4 regions of the Gordonia sp. BP-119 genome follow, and region 3 is predicted to be linked to each of the others. Evidence: predicted binding sites of a transcription regulator. Region 3 holds the regulator's gene; each other region holds the start of a gene.
The links. The regulator LexA, encoded in region 3, represses DNA repair genes until DNA is damaged. The targets are predictions, from matches to a motif close to CGAACANNTGTTCG.

Region 1: the regulator LexA is predicted to act here: its motif matches at 3,423-3,436, upstream of JW364_RS01420 (DUF222 domain-containing protein).
Region 2: the regulator LexA is predicted to act here: its motif matches at 2,441-2,454, upstream of JW364_RS07870 (HNH endonuclease signature motif containing protein).
Region 4: the regulator LexA is predicted to act here: its motif matches at 2,971-2,984, upstream of JW364_RS08900 (HNH endonuclease signature motif containing protein).

Annotation. Positions count from the first base shown of each region.
Region 1 is NZ_JAFFZF010000002.1:19,799-25,015, reverse strand. It holds gene JW364_RS01430 (aldehyde dehydrogenase) at 1-1,349, shown strand, start outside; gene JW364_RS01425 (hypothetical protein) at 1,627-1,872, shown strand; gene JW364_RS01420 (DUF222 domain-containing protein) at 1,948-3,408, opposite strand; gene JW364_RS01415 (hypothetical protein) at 3,517-4,434, opposite strand; gene JW364_RS01410 (hypothetical protein) at 4,628-4,822, shown strand; gene JW364_RS01405 (hypothetical protein) at 4,822-5,157, shown strand.
Region 2 is NZ_JAFFZF010000009.1:76,428-81,644, forward strand. It holds gene betT (choline BCCT transporter BetT) at 1-717, opposite strand, end outside; gene JW364_RS07870 (HNH endonuclease signature motif containing protein) at 791-2,413, opposite strand; gene JW364_RS07875 (ATP-dependent Clp protease ATP-binding subunit) at 3,046-5,217, shown strand, end outside.
Region 3 is NZ_JAFFZF010000028.1:41,862-47,078, forward strand. It holds gene hrpA (ATP-dependent RNA helicase HrpA) at 1-1,478, shown strand, start outside; gene nrdR (transcriptional regulator NrdR) at 1,452-1,952, opposite strand; gene JW364_RS16170 (LysM peptidoglycan-binding domain-containing protein) at 2,052-2,588, opposite strand; gene lexA (transcriptional repressor LexA) at 2,814-3,518, shown strand; gene JW364_RS16180 (phosphoenolpyruvate--protein phosphotransferase) at 3,496-5,205, opposite strand.
Region 4 is NZ_JAFFZF010000011.1:27,530-32,746, forward strand. It holds gene JW364_RS08885 (iron ABC transporter permease) at 1-845, shown strand, start outside; gene JW364_RS08890 (ABC transporter ATP-binding protein) at 869-1,675, shown strand; gene JW364_RS08895 (ABC transporter substrate-binding protein) at 1,687-2,766, shown strand; gene JW364_RS08900 (HNH endonuclease signature motif containing protein) at 3,016-4,674, shown strand; gene rplA (50S ribosomal protein L1) at 4,745-5,217, opposite strand, start outside.

The DNA.
Region 1 (5,217 bases), on a different contig from region 3:
GACGCGCACCAGCAGCAGATGAGGACGACGTCGACGCCGCGGTTGCCGCGGCACGACGTGCATTCGACGATCCGCGTGGTTGGTCGGCGTGGAGCCCCGACGACCGCGCAGCGGCGATCGAGCGGCTTGCCGACGAGTTGGAGGCGCGCGCGCCGCAACTCACCGAATTGGTCTCGTCGCAAAACGGGATGCCGATTGCCATCGCCGGAACGCTCGAATCCGGGCTTCCCGCGACCGTGTACCGGTATTACGCCAACCTCATTCGGACCACAGAACTGGAGCAGACACGTCCAGGCGTACTCGGTGGCCGCGCCATTGTTCGGCAGTCCCCCGTCGGTGTGGTCGCCGCGATCGTGCCATGGAACTATCCAAACCTGGTCACTGCCTTGAAGGTGGCGCCTGCGTTGGCCGCTGGCTGCACCGTGGTGGTGAAGCCCAGCCCGGAAACAGTCTTGGACTCTTATGTTTTCGCAGAAGCGGTCGCCGCCGCGAACATACCCGCGGGAGTCGTCAACATCGTTCCCGGGCGGGCGAGCACTGGCTCCTACCTCGTGTCACACCGAGACGTCGACAAGGTCACGTTCACCGGATCGACCACCGTCGGCCGCCAAATCGCAAAGACCTGTGGTGAGTTACTCCGCCCAGTGACCCTCGAGCTCGGGGGAAAGTCGGCAGCGATCATCCTCGACGATGCTGACCTCACTGCGAACATCGAAGGACTGTTTCAGGCGACGTTACTGAATAACGGTCAGACCTGTGTGCTGAATGGCCGAATTCTTGTCCCTCGCAACAGGTTCGACGAGTCGCTTGAGGTCTTCGCCGGACTCGTGAATGGTGCTGTCATCGGCGATCCACTTGATCCGAGTACACAGGTCGGGCCACTGGTCACTGATGCGCACCGCAACCGGGTGGAGGCACACATCGCAAGAGCCAAGGACGACGGCGCTCGCGTTGTTGCCGGCGGCGGTCGGCCGGCCCACCTCGATCGTGGTTGGTATGTACAACCCACCCTCTTCTCGGATGTTGATCCGTCGAGTCCCCTTGCGCAAGAAGAAGTGTTCGGACCGGTACTCGCTCTGATGCCATACGACGACGTCGGTCAGGCGGTTCAGATCGCTAACGATTCGGCATACGGGTTGGCCGGCACCGTGTGGACCGCAGATGAGGCTCACGGTATCCAGATCGCCGAGCAGATCGAATCTGGCACGGTAGGTGTCAACTACTACATGCTCGACCCGGTTGCGCCATTCGGCGGTATCAAAGCGAGCGGTTTGGGGCGCGAACTCGGCCCCGAAGGCCTCGCGGCATGCATGCGAACCCACACGACATATCTGTCGACCAGCGCGTAGCCACCCCGTGTGTCGTTCCTGCCGCAGTGCCCACCGGGCAGGAACGACACACGGACTGAGGGGAGGTTCCTGACATCACGGAGAGACATGACGGCTGGCGCTACGGGGACAAAGTCATCGTGCGCGCACGGCACGCAGCGGCGGTGCCAGCGTTTGGCTATGTGATCGGCAAACCCGACCGTTTGGGATCTATCCCTGTTCGCCTGGATGACGGATCCGCATGCTGGTATCACGCGGATGCACTCGTCCGGCTAGCAAGATGGTGAACCGTATTAGGATGCCTGACGATATTTTTGAGGACATTCTCTACTTTATTTTCAAGGCGCACTCGCGCGCGGTGCCGGCGCCGGGCTCCGACTTCGTCTCGCCCCGGACCTACACCAGCCATATAGGTGCGCCCGGAACCATCGGCGTCGAAATAGGTTGCCCTGCCCTGACCAAACGATCCGTCATTCACGGCGGAGACAGACCCGTTTCGATACGCCCATGGCCGGTGGCCGTTTCTCCGGCGCAGTTCCAGTGAAGCCCGTCGATGACGACGAAGACACTGCGAGCAGAGGCACGAAGCAGCCTGATCCGGCCACCGGAAGGGGTGTTGTTAGCGACTAGCGAGGTTGCGTGCATCGGTCGGGCCGCCGCGCCGCGGGTCGGTGTGGTCGAACGGTTCGGTGTGGTCGAGGTCGATCTGCCAGACCGGGGCGTTGCAGCCGGGGAAGGTGCAGCACAGTTCGCCGGCACGCACCAGGGCCTGGAGCTTCTTCGACGGGGTGTACCGCGTTGTCGAACTGTCCGCCTCGGGAGGCGATACCGGTGGCGCGTCGGGCGCGGCGGGGTTCGGTGCGGGATGGATGTAGGTGCGTCGGGCTTCGGCGAGCAGCTGCCGGGCGGTGTCGGCGTCGAGGATGCCGTGGCGGTCGAGGAATGCGGGGTCGTTGTCTAGACCGATCAGGGTCGACAGGTTGACCACGATGTGAAAGGTCGCGCGCGGCGCCGGCGATGACGACGGCGACGCGTCCGGACCCGGAGGGTCGGCGACAACCGTGTCGCTGTCCGGGGTGTCGGTGTCATCGTTCCCGGAGTGGCGCGCGGGTGCCTCAGTCGTGTGGTCGGCGGTGTCCACTGTCGCTGCGTCGACGTCGCCGGTGGTGTTGGCTTCAATGTCCATTGCGGCAGGTCGGCAGTCGTCGCATTCGCACGCGATAGAAGCTTCGCCCCGCGCGAGCGCTTTCAGAGCATCGACTCGGCGGTTGGCCAACTTTCGAGGGTCACCGGCGTGGACCGCGGTGGCCATCGCCGTCAGGCGGGCGTCGAACTCGGCGGAATCAGCAGTGGGCAGCGTGCCGGAGATCCGGGACTGCCCGGGTGTGAACCGGTCGGGGGTGACGGTCACCTTGCGGTCGGATTTCACTCGCTCCTTGCGTCGGCGGATCGCGTCGGGTGCCCACTTGGCGACGATGGAATCGACCATGGCGGTGAACCGGGCCGTGGACATCGGTGCGCGGGCGAAGATCGCCTCGGCGAGATGGGCGTCGACGGTCTGCATCTCTTCGTCGTCGGTGATGAGGTCGGTGCGTTTGAGGGCGATGAGGAAGCGGCGCTTGTCGATTCGACCGCACGCGAGTGCGTGTCCGGTGAAGGAGAGTCGGTAGCGCAGTGCGTCGCCGGCTTCGATGAGATCTTTCGCCTCGGCCGGCGTCACGGTGAGGGTGGCACCGACTTCGGCGATGGCCTGTTCGAGACCGTTGGGCCCGAACTGCTCGTAGGGATTCTCACCAGCGGCCACCCGCGCGGACAGGTGCTCGAAGGCTTCGATGGAGTCGAGTTCGCCGCTGTGCGTCTCGGCGCGCCGCTGCGCGTAGTCCATCTCGCGTTCGTCGTGAATGAGGCTGGCAACGACCATCATTCGATGCGCCGACGCTGCCGCCAAACCCGCGCAGTGGTTGAGGACCTCGACGAGTTCGGCAGCGGAGAGTTCATGGTCGGGACGAAAGCGCGGCTCGACCGACTCCTGTGATGGGTCCACAGATGTAGTGGACCCGGCCCCCGCCCCCGATGACATACCTCCACGATACTCGAATATATGTTCGAGTCAAGGGTGTATTTGTTTCTCCTTCGAATATCCGATGATGCAACCACGACGCACCGACAGGTCATCCTCAGATCGAGGTCAGCGATGTCCGCGTGGCAGGCCGATGCGGATCAGGCGTGGGTCCTGCGTGATCTCGCGTACCTCGAATGTCGGGTCGATCTCCTCCGCCACCCGATCGACGATCAGAGAACCGTTGCTGTCGAACCCGATTCGGTGGTGAGTCAACCTGGTCGTGAACTTCCAGACGGCCATCGCTTCGACCTCAGTGGTGACCGAGTCTTCGCATCGGACACAGTCGAGTGCTGCGTCACTGTCCGGATCGTCGGCGTGTTCGTCGCATGGCTCCCAGTCCGAGGTGACGAGGTATCCGGGGTCCCACAGGGAGCCCTCCGTCGGCGGCCATTCCACCGAGTACCACTCGCCGGCAGCGATTCCGTACGTTCCGATGGCCTCGTCGAGCACGGCCTTGCGGTCGGCTTCGGTCCATTCGATCCGGGGTGGAATCGCCACGTCCTCGATGGGGTCGATTCCGGCGTAGTCGGCGGGATCGCCGAGCAGTTCGGTATCGGTGGCCTCGTGCTGCGTTGCCCGACCGACGGATTCATGTGTGTCGAGCACTGCGGCCTCGGCTGTCGCAGCGTCGATATCCGCTGCCAGGTAGGCGGCGGAGTTCATCCGCTCATGAACCGCTCTCGCCGGGATCCGCGAGACGAGTTCGTCGACCACCGCTTGCTCGGCGTCGTAGAGCGCTCCGGATGCCAAGCGGAGTGCCGTCTTCCCAACCGGCACAGAGATTCCCGATGTCCGGCAGTCCCACAACTCGGCGGCGATCCGATCGCGCCGGTCGACCAACTCCCACGCGAGAGCTCTGGCTGATTCGCCGGATGTCGAGTGTGGGATCAGCGACTGCTCCTGCAACTCGGCGATGATCCGAGTGAACCGATCGGAGCCTTCGCCGGACGAGTCGATCCAGTGATCGTTCGTGAACGTGCCCAACGCGGCACCTCCTCCCTGACGTTCTGTCTCGGTCGTCCATTCCTACGCCGAGAACCTACTCGGGGCCAGTGACATCAATCGTGGGGTGACTCGTCGCAATCGGACGGCGATCGTTGTGGTGGATGTCGGTGCCGCGTCGCATTCTGGTGACGGAAGCCGACAGGTCAACTCGGCCGAACCGAGAGGAGGCGACATGGTGAACTCGAAAGCCCTCGCAGAATTCATTGATTCGGCCGAGGCCGGCGCTCGCGCGGGCATCGTGCGCGAGACCGGAGAGATGTGCCGTTCCCATCGACACCGCCATTCATCGTCTGCGATCGACTCGATGAGCCCACTGACGGGCGTGGATTTCGAGGGGCCCGCGGAGGCCGAGCGAGGCGTCGCCTGATGGCGCCCGAACCCGTCCGACTCCCCGCCGCGATGGCGTCCCCGGCAGTCGGCTGCACTGTGAACGCCGGCTGGTATCCGCTCTTGGTTCGCCTCCATCGCCGGCTCTCAGCCGTCACCGACGACTTCACCTACGCGCAGATCAAAGAGAAGTTCGGGGTTTTGCGCTGCTACCTCAATTACGGAAACTCGGTCGACGATTTCACGTGGAGCCTTTGCGAGCTCCTGGTCGACGCGACAACCGACGAGTCGAGCACCGTATGCGAATTCTGCGGCGACCGAGGAGAAACCCGGTACGACCTTTCCTGGATCAAGACGACCTGCGGAGATTGCTGACCGTAACGTTCGGCGGTGAGCAAGACCTGGGTCATCTGAAGCGGCGCGCAGATCGCCGAA
Region 2 (5,217 bases), on a different contig from region 3:
GATCTCGTTCAGCCCGAAGTTGAGCTGGACGACCCCGATCCCCAGTGAGGTGGCGATGCCGAAGATGGTGCCGAGGACGGCCGCGACGTCGATCGCGTCGCCCCAGCGGCCTTCGACACGTTTGCCGAAGATCGGGTAGAGCGCTGCCCGGATCGTCAGCGGGAGATTGTGCCGGAAGGCGAAATACGCGAGTGCGCCACCCATGAGCGCGTACATCGCCCAGCCGGTCACGCCGTAGTGGAAGACCGTCCAGGTGACCGCCTCACGTGCCGCTTCGTTGGTCTCCCCGGCCCCGGTCGGCGGGTTGAGGAAGTGGGTCACGGGTTCGGCGACCGAGAAGAACATCAGATCGATGCCGATGCCCGCGGCGAACAGCATCGACGTCCAGGTGAAGAGGCTGTACTCCGGACGCGATTCCTCCGGTCCGAGCCGGTAGCGCCCGTACTTGCTGAGGCCGAGGAACACCACGAGACCAACGATGGCGGTGGCGAGGATGAAGTACCACCAGCCGAACCAGCGGGTGATGAAGTCGCGTACGTCGTTGATCGTCGACTCGGCCGCTGCCGGTGCCGCCAGCGCCCAGACGGCGAAGGCGACCACGATGACAGCCGAGGCTATGAAGACGGTCAGATTGACCCGGCGCGTGGGCAATCGCCGCTCGCCGGTCTTGGTCTCGGCATGGACCGACGTGGACGGTCGAGCGGCGTCATCACTCATGGACCACGACGCTAGTCCGATCGCCGATGGGGCGGACCGTTTGGACGGATCCGTGTGAGTTGTTCTACCCGGTTCAGTGGGTGGCGAGTAGCTCCATCAGGTGTGCTTCGACGAGGGAGGGGCGGACCTGTCGTCGGCCGGGTCGGGGTGGTCGGACGTCGATGACGTGGCTGATCGTCGCCCATGAGCGGCGTGCGTCGTCGTGGGTGTGGCCGTCTGGGCGTGGTTGATCGCCGGGCCGGGTTGGTGGTCCGTGGATCTCGTCGCGCACGGTGTTCAGATGTTGTGCGAACCGCCTGGGTATGTCGGGTCGACGGTTGAGGCGTTCGGGGTTGGGTGGCGCCCCGGGTTCAGCATTCAACCGCCACATGCAGCGACCTTCGTCGGGCCCGGACCGGACGATGCGGGTGGTGTACTGCCCGGGCTTGTCGCCGACCATGCGGTTGTGGCGTGGGCACGCCGGGGCGAGGTCGTCGATGTCGGTGAGACCACCCTTGGCCCAGTCCTTCTGGGCGTGATGCATGTCGACGTGGGTGGCGGGCTGATCACACCCGGGTGCCGAGCACACTTCGCCGTCGGGGCGGGCGAACGAGACGAGGCGTTGTTCGCGCGTGGCGAGACGTTTCCCCCTACCGAAGTGCAGCGGCACGGTGGTGTGGTCTTTGAAGATCGCCAACCACGGTTGGATGTCGGCGGCCATTGCGATCAGGTCCGGGATGGGCAGCAGGGTGCCGGTGGCGGTGGTCGCGAGGCCGGCTTCACGAATCAGATCAGCGAGGTCGGCTTTGATGATCAGCTGCATCGGCAGCCCACGATGCGTGGTGCCGAGAGTGCCGTCAGCAAATTTGGCGGCCAGTGCGGCGTCGAGGGCGTCGTGATTGGTCTGGGCGGGGGTGCGGCCGTCGCGGTCGGCGGCGGCTGTCAGGGTGTCGGGGTCGGCGGTGCCGGCCGGTCCGCAGGGCGACTGTGGGTCGTCGGGGTTGTTGAGTCCGGGTTTGCCCCAGACGGCGAACATCATCGTCAGCCGGGCGTGGAGTTCGGGAGTTAGGGTGCCGGAGATGGTGGCGGTGCCATCGGCGCGTTGCCGGCCGATCCACAGGCCGCGGCGCCGTTTCTGGTCCGAATCGTCGGCGAGGGTGCCGTCGGGGTCGAGGTGAGCGAGCAGCCGGGCACCGAGTTGGGTGATGTCAGCAGGCGTGTGGTCGACGGCGATCTCGGCCATCTGTCGTTCGGCGGCGACCTTGATGTCGTGGTCGACGGCTACCGGGATGCGGTCGAGGACATCCAGGGTGGCCTGCACGTGCCCGGAGCCAACAGCTCCCACAGCGAACGCCTCGGCCAGCGTGGGGTGTTCGGGCTCCAGAATGTCGCCGCCCAGGCTGGTCCGGTGGGAGGTGGCATCCATCTGTATTCGGCGCCGCACCGGGTTGGACACCCGCAGCCGGTGGGTCATGAACTGCATGAGTGTCCTGCAGCCTGCCTTGCGGGGGAGGTCGCGGGCCTCGACCTGATCGATCTGCCGGTCACCGGCCACGGTCAGCCGGGCGATCGCTTTCTCGGTGTCGGCCGCCAGATCGGCCAACTCGGTATCGGTGCACGGCGCCAGGTCCACGGTCTGTAGTTCGTCGAGGATGCGGTGGAGGTCGGCCACCAGCTCGACGGCACGTGGTTGCGCCGTGGTGGTTTCGTCAGACATGGTCACCTCCCCCGAGTACCGTTGCTGCGAATGTACGTTCGAGTGTACACGGCCATCGGTCGCCGTCAATACCAAAAATGTTGTCGTGCAACAGAACTGAGCGCCTACATCTTGTCGGTGTCGTGTGATAGGCGTCCGCCGCGTGTCGTGGCCGTGCTCGCCGTGTACCGGGCCGTACCCGGATGCACCCTGCTGCTCGTTGGTGTGCGACGGTCGCAGTCAAGCGAGGGCCAGATCTACCGAGGCCCGGCAGCGGCCCGGGTGGTCCCCATTCGCCTCCTGTGGTCTCGTCGGCCGGCGGTTTCCGCGATACCCGGCTGCTGTCGGGCACAACGCGGGCGCCGCGTCGCGGGTCCCAGCGCCCGGTGGGGGCGCATCCCGGGCCGTCGGCGGCCCGTTCGCTCTCGGCGTAGACGGCGGGGAACACAGCCCCGGCCTGCGCAGTTGTACTGGGCACATCCCCGCCGCAACGGGGGATCCATGCACTCTGCGCAGGCGTTAACTGCAGGTGCACCCCAGACGACCTCTAGAGTGGAAGCAGGCTGGTCGTCGTCTATCCGCACCGGTTGTCCTCCGGGACCTCCGAGGTGGTCTCCGCGGCGGCCGGGGCGCTAGCAATGTGAGGGAGAACAATGTTCGAACGGTTCACCGACCGCGCGCGTCGGGTTGTGGTTCTGGCCCAAGAAGAAGCGCGCATGCTCAACCACAACTACATCGGTACCGAGCACATCCTCCTCGGCCTCATCCACGAGGGCGAGGGCGTGGCGGCCAAGGCGCTCGAGTCGCTCGGGATCTCGCTCGAAGGGGTTCGCAGCCAGGTCGAGGAGATCATCGGCCAGGGTCAGCAGGCGCCGTCGGGACACATCCCGTTCACCCCGCGTGCCAAGAAGGTGCTGGAGCTCTCGCTGCGCGAGGCCCTGCAGCTCGGCCACAACTACATCGGTACCGAGCACATCCTGCTCGGCCTGATCCGCGAGGGCGAGGGCGTCGCTGCCCAGGTGCTGGTGAAGCTCGGCGCCGACCTCAACCGGGTCCGCCAGCAGGTCATCCAGCTCCTCAGCGGATACCAGGGCAAGGAGCCGCAGGAGGCGGGCACCGGCGGTCGCAGCAGCGAGTCCGGCACCCCGTCGACCTCGCTGGTCCTCGACCAGTTCGGTCGTAACCTGACCGCCGCGGCCTCCGAGGGCAAGCTCGACCCGGTCATCGGCCGGGAGAAGGAAATCGAGCGGGTCATGCAGGTGCTCAGCCGCCGCACCAAGAACAACCCGGTGCTGATCGGTGAGCCCGGCGTCGGCAAGACCGCCGTCGTCGAGGGCCTGGCTCAGGCCATCGTCAACGGCAAGGTCCCCGAGACCCTCAAGGACAAGCAGCTCTACACCCTCGACCTCGGTTCGCTGGTCGCGGGCAGCCGCTACCGCGGTGACTTCGAGGAACGCCTCAAGAAGGTGCTCAAGGAGATCAACACCCGCGGCGACATCATCCTGTTCATCGACGAGTTGCACACGCTCGTCGGCGCAGGTGCCGCCGAGGGCGCCATCGACGCCGCCAGCATCCTCAAGCCGAAGCTGGCCCGCGGCGAGTTGCAGACCATCGGCGCGACGACCCTCGACGAGTACCGCAAGTACATCGAGAAGGACGCCGCACTCGAGCGTCGCTTCCAGCCCGTGCAGGTGGGCGAGCCGTCTGTCGAGCACACCATCGAGATCCTCAAGGGCCTGCGCGACCGGTACGAGTCGCACCACCGCGTCTCGATCACCGACGGCGCGCTGGTCGCCGCCGCCACGCTGGCCGACCGCTACATCAACGACCGGTTCCTGCCGGACAAGGCGATCGACCTCATCGACGAGGCCGGCGCGCGCATGCGCATCCGCCGGATGACCGCGCCGCCAGACCTGCGTGAGTTCGACGACCGCATCGCCGATGCGCGCAAGGAGAAAGAAAGCGCGATCGACGCTCAGGACTTCGAGAAGGCCGCCAGCCTCCGCGACAAGGAGAAGCAGCTGGTCGCCGAGCGCGCCGAGCGCGAGAAGCAGTGGCGCAGCGGTGACATGGACGTCGTGGCCGAGGTCGACGACGAGCAGATCGCCGAGGTCCTCGGCAACTGGACCGGCATCCCGGTGTTCAAGCTCACCGAGGAGGAGACCACGCGTCTGCTCCGCATGGAGGAGGAGCTGCACAAGCGGATCATCGGGCAGGAGGACGCAGTCAAGGCGGTCTCGAAGGCGATCCGTCGTACCCGTGCCGGCCTGAAGGATCCGAAGCGGCCGTCGGGCTCGTTCATCTTCGCCGGTCCGTCCGGTGTCGGTAAGACCGAGCTCTCCAAGGCGCTGGCGAACTTCCTCTTCGGCGAGGACGACGCCCTGATCCAGATCGACATGGGCGAGTTCCACGACCGCTTCACCGCGTCGCGTCTGTTCGGTGCCCCTCCCGGGTACGTCGGCTACGAAGAGGGCGGGCAGCTCACCGAGAAGGTGCGCCGCAAGCCGTTCTCGGTGGTGCTGTTCGACGAGATCGAGAAGGCCCACTCGGAGATCTACAACACCCTGCTGCAGGTCCTCGAAGACGGTCGTCTGACCGACGGTCAGGGCCGCACGGTCGACTTCAAGAACACCGTGCTGATCTTCACCTCGAACCTCGGTACCTCGGACATCTCCAAGGCCGTGGGCATGGGCTTCTCGTCGAGCGACGGAACCCAGTCGAACTACGAGCGGATGAAGCAGAAGGTCAACGACGAGCTCAAGAAGCACTTCCGCCCCGAGTTCCTCAACCGCATCGACGACATCGTCGTGTTCCACCAGCTCACG
Region 3 (5,217 bases):
TCACCTCCGCTCGGCACTTCGACACCTGGTGGAAGAAGGCCCGCCGGGCCGAACCGGATCTGCTGGATCTGCGCCCCGAGGACGTCACGGGAGGCACCGACGTCGCCCCGACGGACTATCCCGGCGCCTGGCAGCAGGGCGACACCCGACTCGAACTGCGCTACCGGTTCGAACCGGGCGCACCCGACGACGGCGTCACCGTCGTGATCCCGCAGGCACTGCTACCCCATGTCCGACCGGCCGGCTTCGACTGGTCGGTCCCGGGCATGCGCGCCGAACTGGCCACCGCACTGGTCAAGTCGCTGCCGAAACAGCTCCGCAAGAGCATGTCGCCCGCGCAGCGATTCGCCGAACTCGCGCTCGGCCGGCTCACCCCGCGCAAGGAGCCGCTCACCACCGGGCTGGCCCGCGAGCTCTCCGCGATCACCGGGATGCGGGTGACCGCGGGCGATTTCGACACCGACCGGGTACCGCCGCACCTGCGCATGCATTTCGCGGTGGCCGACGACTCCGGGCGGATCGTCTCCCGCGCCGACTCGTTGCCCGAACTTCAGCAGACCGGAACGCCCGCGGCGCCGAAGACGGTGTCGCGCACCCTGTATCGGACCTGGACCGCAGACGGGATCGGCTCGCTCGCCGAGCAGACCACGGTCGATGTCGCGGGGCAGCGGCTGACCCGGTACCCGACGATCGACGTGGTCTCCGATGCGAAGGGCCACGCGCGGGGCGTCGTCGTCGTCGATGCGGCGAGCCCCGAGACACGAGACCGCCTCCTGCGACGAGGGATCGTCGCCCTCCTCGACCTCGCGATACCTCCGCTGCACAAGCGGATCGCCGGCTCGCTGAGTCCGGTCGACCGACTCGCCCTGAGCCAGAGCCCGTACTCGACCATCGAGGCACTGCTCGCCGACTGCACCCGCCGGGCGACCCGGGACACGGTCGCCGACATCGACGACGCAGAGCTCGCCGCGGTTCGCTCACCGCAGTCCTTCTCGGCGCTGCTCGAACAGATCCGGCCACGGGTCGCCGCGGCCGCACCGGACTACTTCTCGCTGGCCGTCGCGGCCCTCGAACGGATGGCCCCGCTGCGGGCGGCGATCGACCGGCACGCCGGTTCGCTGGCTGCCGACGACGTCGCCGAACAGGTCGCCCACCTCGTGTTCGACGGATTCGTGGCGGCCACCGCGCGACGCCACCTGGAGAATCTGCCGCGCTATCTCGACGGCGCGCAGGCACGTCTGGAGGCACTACCCGCATCCGCGGCACGCGACCTGGCCGGGGTGGCCGCCGTCGATCGCGTCGTCGAACGGTGGACCCAGCGTCTCGAACAGGTACCCGAGCACCGGCGGGCGGCGGTCGACGACGAAGCACAGTGGCTCGTCGAGGAGTTGCGCGTGGGGCTGTTCGCCCAGCGTCTCGGTACCGCGTTCCCGGTGTCGGAGAAACGGGTCCTACGAGCTCTGGACCGACTCGGCTGACACGGGTTCGGCGAGCGCGCTCCCGGAACCCGATGCCGCCTTCAGGTCGTCGATCTCACGCTGGAAGTCCTCCACCGAGTCGAACGACCGGTACACCGAGGCGAAACGCAGATACGCCACCTCGTCGAGATCGCGGAGCGGGCCCAGGATGGCGAGTCCGACCTCGTTGCTGGGGATCTCGGCCGATCCACTGGCGCGCACCGTGTCCTCGACCTGCTGGGCGAGTTGCGCGAGTGCGTCCTCGGCGACGTGGCGGCCCTGACAGGCTCGCCGCACGCCGCGCATGACCTTCTCCCGGCTGAACGGTTCGGTCACGCCGTTGCGTTTGACCACCGCGAGCACGGCGCTCTCCACGGTCGAGAACCGGCGACCGCACTCCACACAGGAGCGACGGCGGCGGATGGCCTGCCCTTCATCTGCGACACGCGAGTCGATGACCTTGGTGTCGTCGTTCTTGCAGAAGGGGCAGCGCATCGTGTCCTCACGCAGGTCGCGGGACGCTGGAACGCACCCGAAGCGTGCGCCCCGCCGCTTGTCGGCCGGCCCCTGTGACATCGAGGATACCGTCCGGCCTCAGCGGTACCGGGGGGTGAGCAGGGGCTGGCCCACCTGCAGCGCGCTCGAGCCGAGATCGTTCATCGCGACGATCTCGTCGATCACGACCTCGCGCGGCATCTCGGGTGCCACCCGGCCGGCGATCGAGCTGAGCGAGTCCCCCGAGCGCACATGGACGACCTCGGCACTCACGACGGACGGGGTCAGCGAGTCCGAGTAGTTCTGGCCGACGACACCGAACACCCACACGACGAACGCCAGCCCGACGCCGGCGAGGAGCGCGACCGCGGTGCGGCGGCGACGGAACACCGCCGCGTCGGGTCCGACCGGGCCACGCCCGCGCACCCCGACCGGAGAGCCACAGTGGGTGCCGCCGACCCGCGGGGTCACCGGCGACGCACCCCGCGGTCGGGTGCCGGCCGGCCGGTTGTCTACCGGGCGGCCGCCGTCGGACAGCGGGGCGCGCGTCCGGACCCCATCGGCGCGGTCGGTGGGGGGCCGGACAGCGTCGGGACGGTCGGTGCGGACGGGAGCGACGAGAGTGGCGGTGCGCATGGTGCCCTCCGGTGTTCGGGTGTCTGGGATCGTGCGGGGTGTGACGGTCGGTGTTCGAACATCGATCAGATGTTCGATGCACTGATGTTCGAATTTGTAGCACGACGTCCCGACAAAGTCTCGCGACACATCGAACAAATGTTTGAGGTGCCGGTCGCACTCGGCTAGGCTCGGACCCGGTGCAAGCCATCTACCAGCACGTTCCGAAGACGAGAGGAACCGAACATGAGTGACACCGGCGATAGGCGCGGCCGAGCGCAGGGCGCCGACGACGAGGCCCCGTTCGACGCCGCCGCCGCCGAGGCCTCACTCACCCCGCGACAGGCCGGGGTCCTGGAGGTGATCCGCCGCTCGGTGCGCGAGCGCGGTTATCCGCCGAGCATCCGGGAGATCGGCGACGAGGTCGGCCTGGCCTCGACGTCGTCGGTGGCCCATCAGTTGCGGACGCTGGAACGCAAGGGGCTGCTCAAGCGCGACGCGAACCGTCCCCGTGCGGTCAACATCGCCCCGAGTGACACCCCGTCGCCGGACACCCCGTCGGCCGGTCAGCTGCCCGAGCCGACCTTCGTGCCGGTTCTCGGCCGTATCGCGGCCGGCGGTCCGATCCTGGCCGAGGAGGCCGTCGAGGACGTCTTCCCGCTGCCCCGTGAGCTGGTCGGCGAGGGATCGCTCTTCCTGTTGCGCGTCGTCGGCGAGTCGATGATCGACGCCGCGATCTGCGACGGCGACTGGGTCGTGGTCCGGCAGCAGAACGTCGCCGACAACGGCGACATCGTCGCGGCCATGATCGACGGCGAGGCCACCGTGAAGACCTTCAAGCGTCAGGGCCCCAACGTCTGGCTCATGCCGCACAACGAACTGTTCGATCCGATCCCGGGCAACGATGCCGTCATCCTCGGCAAGGTCGTCACCGTGATGCGGCGAGTCTGACCTCTCCACCGACCGAACCGTCGAGCACCGCCGCGGCAGCCTCGCGCGCCGCGGCGGGATCCGAGGTGGCCAGGGCGGCCTCGGCGGCGGCCCGGCAGTCCGGTGCGGACACCTCGCCGAGCCGGGCCCCCACGGCCGCGGCAGCAGCCGGCGCGCTGGACAGCGAGGTGACCCCGAGACCGACGAGCACGCAGGCGAGGTTCGGATCGGCGGCGGCCTCGCCGCACACCCCGACCGGCTTTCCCTGACGTGCGCCCGCTTCCGCGACACCCGCGATGAGGCTCAACACCGCCGGTTGCCACGGGTCGGTCAGTCCGGCGAGATCGGCCGACATCCGGTCGGCCGCCATCGTGTACTGGGTCAGATCGTTGGTGCCGATGGACACGAAGTCCACCTCGGCGAGGACGGCTTCGCCCAGGATCGCCGCCGCGGGCACCTCGATCATCACCCCGGCGACCAGACCACGGCCGCGGACCTCGGCGGCGAACGTGCGCGCCTCCGCCGGCGAGGCGATCATCGGCGCCATGACCCACGGCGCGACGGCCGACCCCGACGCGGCCTGCGCGATCGCGTCGAGCTGATGCGCGCGGATCTCGGGGTGCGCCAGCGCGATCCGATCGCCCCGCACGCCGAGCGCTGGGTTCGATTCGTCGGGATGGGTCACGAACCGGAGCGGTTTGTCGGACCCGGCGTCGAGGGTGCGGATGACCACCTTCTGCCCGTCGAACGCATCGAGCACCTCCCGGTAGATCGCGGCCTGCTCGTCCACCGACGGTTCGTCGGCACGCTCGAGGAACGCGAGTTCGGTGCGGAAGAGCCCGACGCCCTCGACGGGGTACCCGGCCGCGGCGCGTGCCGACGACCCGTCGGCGACGTTGGCGAGCACCGCCACGGCCACCCCGTCGGCGGTCTGCCCCGGACCGGTCCAGCCGGCGACGAGTGCGGCATGACGCCGATCCTCGTCGACGCGAGCCCGGGCCGCCTCGACATCGGGCTCCACCTCGATCCGCCCGGTGCTGCCGTCGACGAGAACGGTTGTGCCGGGCTCGATCTCATCCAGGTCGGCCACCGCCACCACGCACGGGATCCCCAGCTGGCGCGCGATGATCGCGGTGTGGCTGGTCGGTCCGCCGAGGCGGGTGACGAGGGCGATGGTGCTCGTGGGGTCGAGGCCCGCGGTGTCGGCGGGCGCGAGGTCGTCGGCGAGCAGGACCGACGGCACCTCCGGGGTGGGCACACCGGGTTCGGGTAGGCCGAGCAGTTCGGCGAGGACCCGGTCGCGCACGTCGTTGAGATCGGTGACCCGCTCGGCCATCAGTCCGCCGAGTTTGGTGAACACCGCCGCGAACTGTTCGGTGGCCGCGACGGCAGCGGCCTCGGCGGGAGCGCCCTTGCCGATGAGCGCGGTCGCGGCACCGATCCAGCCGCGGTCCTCGGCCAGGCCCGCCGTCGCGGCGAGCACCTCGGCCGTCACCCCGGTGTTCTGCGACGCGCGCGTGCGCAGCCGCGCGGCGACGGCGCCGGACGCGGTGGCGAAGCGCGTGACCTCGTCGGCGCGCCGTTCCTCGGCGATCTCCACACCGACGCCGAGCTTCTCCGGCGAGTGGTCGGGTCGCTCGCCCGGCCACAGCGCGGGACCGTGGGCCAACCCGCCGACCACCGGGGTTCCCGTCAGGATCTGCGCCATCGTCTTGCCTCT
Region 4 (5,217 bases), on a different contig from region 3:
TGCCCCGGTCCGTGCTGGCCGCGCTGGTCGGAGCCGGGCTGGCGCTGGCCGGCGCACTCATGCAGGCCCTGGTCCGCAACCCACTGGCCGAGCCGTACCTGCTGGGTGTGTCCGCCGGCGCGGCGGTCGGGGCCACCGCGGTGATGACCCTCGGCGTGCTCGCGGGACTGGGCGTCTGGGCGCTGTCCGGCGGGGCGCTGCTCGGCGCGCTGGCCGCCACCGTCACGGTGTACCTGGTGGCCCGCGCCCAGGGCGGGCTGACCGCGCTGCGACTCATCCTGTCCGGGGTGGTGTTGTCGTCGGCGTTCATGGCGTTGTCGTCGCTGCTCGTGTTCACCGCCGCCGACCCGCACGCCGCCGACAACGTGATGTTCTGGATGCTCGGCAGCGTCGCGGGCGCCACCTGGGCGAAAGTGCAGATCGCCGGGGCGGTCGTGCTGGTCACCGTCGTGGCCATGCTCGCCATCCACTCCTGGCTCGATGCCTACGCGGCCGGCACCGACACCGCGACGTCGCTGGGCGTGCCGGTACGGGCGATGCGCAACGCGCTGTTCGGTGTCCAGGGTCTCCTGGTCGGCGTGCTCGTCGCGGTGGCGGGCGGCATCGGCTTCGTCGGTCTCATCGTCCCGCACGCGGCGCGACTCCTGGTCGGCGCCACCCACCGCGCGATGTTGCCGGTGGCGGTCTGCGGCGGTGCGCTCTTCCTGGTGTGGGTCGACGTCATCTCACGGGTGGCGGCCGCACCGCGCGAGATGCCGCTGGGCATCGTGACCGGCCTGATCGGGGCGCCGATCTTCCTGTTCCTCATGGGACGACGCCAGTACGTGTTCGGGGGAGGCTCGTGATCGACCCCGCCCGCGCATCGTCGATGTCGTTGCGCGCGAACGCGCTTGCGTGCCGTCGCGGTGGCCGCGTCGTACTGCGGGATGTCGATCTCGCGGTCCCCGCCGGCACCCGACTGGCCATCGTCGGGCCCAACGGTTCCGGCAAGACCACCCTGCTGCGCACGCTGTGCGGTCTCGAACGACCAGTCGCCGGCACCGTCGAGGTGAACGGAGACGACCTCCACCACATCCCCTCCCGACGCCGCGCCATGTCGATGGCGGTGGTCGGCCAGGAGGAACAGCCCTCCGCTGAGCTGACGGTCGCCGAGGCGGTCGGCCTCGGCCGGACCCCGTACCGGTCGGCCTGGTCCACCGGGAGTTCCGACGACAAGACGGTGGTCGATCGCGCGTTGATCCAGGTCGGGCTCGACGGCTGGGGCACCCGCTCGTGCACCCAGCTGTCCGGCGGCGAACGGCACCGCGTCGTCCTCGCCCGCGCGCTCGCTCAGCAGACCCCGATCCTGGTGCTCGACGAACCCACCAATCACCTGGACGCCGCCTGGCGACTACGCCTGATGGAGGTTCTCGACGAGCTCGACGCCACCGTGGTCGCGGCGATGCACGACCTCGACCTCGTGTTGCGTCACTTCGACTCCGTCGCAGTGGTTTCCGACGGCGGTGTCATCGTGCACGGGCCACCGGTCGAGGTGCTGACGCCGGCTCTGCTGGCCGACGTCTTCGAGGTGTCCGGCACCGTCGTCGACCATCCATCGACGGGCCTGCCCCATCTGCTCCTGAACACTCCCACCACCACACCCGCCCCCAGCACTCTGACGAAAGACATCCCGTGAGAGGACATCCTTTGACCATACGTACGTCCCGAGTCCACCCGACCGTCGCCATCGTGGCGGCGGCTCTGACGCTGGGAACTGCCACCGCCTGCGGTGCCGACAGCACTGTGGCGTCGGAAAGCACTGTCACCGTATCGAATTGCGGAGCCGACGTCGCTTACCCGCAACCCCTCGACCGGTTGTTCGTCAACGACGGCGGCATGATCGCGATCGCACTCGCCGCGGGTGCCCGTGACAACATGGTGGCGGTCAGCGCGCTCGCCCGGGACAAGGACGTCCTGCGGCTGGAGTACGGACCCCAGGTCGACACGCTGAACGAGGTCGCGACCGAACGTCCCACCCTCGAGAACATCGTCGCGGCGAAACCCCAAGTGCTGTATGCCGGATACAACTACGGCATGAGCGAGTCGCGCGGGATCACACCCGAGATTCTCGCCGGACACGGCATCGACGTGTACCAGTTGTCCGAGGCGTGCCGGCAGACCGAGGGCGAGGCGCAGCGCGGCACCATGGACCCGTGGGTCGCGCTCGACACCGATCTGCGCAACATCGGCACCCTCACCGGCAATCCCGAGCAGGGCGCCGCCGCGGCCGACGAGGTGGCCGACCGCCTCGAGAAGCTGCGCGCCGCACCACAACCCGCCGCGAAACCGACGGTCTTCGTCTTCGACAGCGTCTCGGACACCATCTTCTCCTCCGGATCCTTCGGCGGCCCGCAGGGCATCATCGACGCCGCGGGCGCGCGCAACGCGACCGAGGACATCGAGGACACCTGGACCGCCGTGAGCTGGGAACGCCTCACCACCGCGGACCCCGACGTCATCGTGTTCGTCGACTATCCCGGCCAGTCGGTCGACGAGAAGATCGCCGCCCTGCGTTCTAATCCGGCGAGCCGGAACCTGAAGGCCGTGCGCGAGAACCGCTTCGTGAACCTGCCGTACGCGATGTGGGTGTCGAGCCCACTCAACATCGACGCCGCCGAGATCATGCGCGGCGTTCTCGAGAACCACGGCCTCGCACCGGAATCCGGTATCACCCCTTCCCTGGATGTCGCGCAATTGGACCTCGGGGGCAACAACTGGCTGGAGTGAGTCGCGGGACGCCCCGTTGAACACGTGGGGCCGCGGCGATTGTCGCGCCGCCGCCCATGGGAATCCAGTGCACCCACCGTCGAAGTTCGCAACACCTGACTGCGTTCGCACCCCTACCATGAGGCACCGACAAGTTCGAGCCGACGAATACCGTTGCACAACATGGCTTTTTGGGATTGCCATCCGGCCACGCGGGTGTACACTCGAACGTACATTCGCAGCAACGGTTCTTCGGGGGAGGTGACCGTCATGCCCAGCACCACACCACTCGCCGACCACGGCGCGCCCGTGTCCCGCGCGGCCGAACTCGTCGCCGAACTCCACGCGAACCTCGACGAACTACAGACCGTCGACTTGTCCTCGTGCACCGACGAAGAACTGATCGACGTCGCCGCGGAGACCGAACGCGCCATCGCGCGTCTGACCGTTGCCGGTGACCGGCAGATCGATCAGGTCGAGGCCCGCGACCTACCCCGCAAGGCCGGCTGCCGAACCCTCATGCAGTTCATGACACACCGGCTACGAGTCTCGAACCCGATGCGCCGCCGTAAGCAGATGGACGCCACCGCCCACCGCACCAGCCTCGGCGGCGAGGTCCTCCCACCCGAATACCCCTGCCTCGCCGAAGCTTTCGCACAAGGAACAGTCGGCACCGCGCACGTGCAGGCCACCCTCGACGTCCTCGACCGCATCCCGGTCGCCGTCGACCACGACATCAAGGTCGCCGCTGAACGACAGATGGCCGAGATCGCCACCGACCACACCCCGGCCGACATCACCCAACTCGGCTCGCGGCTGCTTGCCCACCTCGACCCCGACGGCACCCTGGCCGATGACACCGACCAGAAACGACGCCGCGGCCTGTGGATCGGACGGCAACGCGCCGACGGCACCGCCAAAATATCGGGCACCCTGACACCCGCACTCGCCGCCCGACTCACCATGATGTTCGCCGTGTGGGGCAAACCCGGACTCAACAACCCCGACGACCCACAGTCGCCCCAAGGCCCGGCCGGCACCGCCGACCCCGAAGCCCTGGCCACCGCAGCCGACCGCGACGGCCGCACCCTCGCCCAGACCAATCACGACGCACTCGACGCCGCACTCGCCGCCGGATTCGCCGACGGAACACTCGGCACCTCGCACCGCGGCCTGCCCGTGCAACTGATCATCAAAGCCGACCTCGGCGACCTCATCCGCGAAGCCGGACTCGCGACCACCGCCACCGGAACCCTGCTGCCCATCCGGGACCTGATCGCGATGGCCGGTGACGTCCAGCCATGGTTGGCGATCTTCAAAGACGCCACCACCGTCCCCCTGCACTTCGGGCGCGGCAGACGTCTGGCCACCCGCGAACAACGCCTCGTCTCCTTCGCCCGCCCCGACGGGGAAGTGTGTTCGGCACCCGGCTGCGATCAGCCCGCCACCCAGGTCGAACTCCACCACGCCCACAAAGATTGGGCCAAAGGCGGACTCACCGACATCGACGACCTCGCCCCCGCCTGCCCGCGACACAACCGCATGGTCGGCGACCAACCCGGCCAATACACCACCCGCATCGCCCGATCCGGACCCGACGAAGGCCGCTGCCTCTGGCGATTGAACGCCGAACCCGGCGTACCACCCAATCCCGAACACCTCAACCGCCGACCCGACATACCCCGGCGGTTCGCACAACACCTGAACACCGTGCGCAACGAGATCCACAGACCTGCCACCAGGTCCGGCGACCAGTCGCGCCCGAACCGGTCGCGCCCCGACGCCGTCGGCTACGGCGACCGCGGCCGGCGCCTCGAACTCGCTTATCGCGAACTGGTCCATCCGCGAACACCGCCGGAGCACCTCACCACCCCACCGCTGACCCCGGTCGAAGCAGCACTCGCACGCATACTCGCTGACCACGCGTGATTGCACACGACACGAGGGGCCCGGCATCGGAATGCCGGGCCCCTCGTGGGTGTCAGTGCGCCTGATCAGATCAGGCCTGCGGTGCCTCCGCGAAGTTGCGGGTGACCGCCGGGTCGACCGGGATGCCCGGGCCCGTCGTCGTGGAGACGGTGACCTTCTTGATGTAGCGGCCCTTGGCGGCCGACGGCTTGGCGCGCATGATCTCGTCGTAGGCAGCGCCGTAGTTCTCGGCCAGCTTGGCCGGGTCGAACGAGGCCTTGCCGATGACGAAGTGCAGGTTCGCAGCCTTGTCGACGCGGAAGTTGATCTTGCCGCCCTTGATGTCGTTGACGGCCTTGGTGACGTCGGTGGTCACGGTGCCCGTCTTCGGGTTCGGCATCAGGCCGCGGGGTCCGAGGACACGCGCGATACGGCCGACCTTGGCCATCTGATCCGGGGTGGCGATCGCGGCGTCGAAGTCCAGCCAACCGCCCTGGATGCGCTCGATCAGATCCTCGGCGCCGACCTCGTCGGCACCGGCGGCGGTGGCCTCGGCGGCCTTGT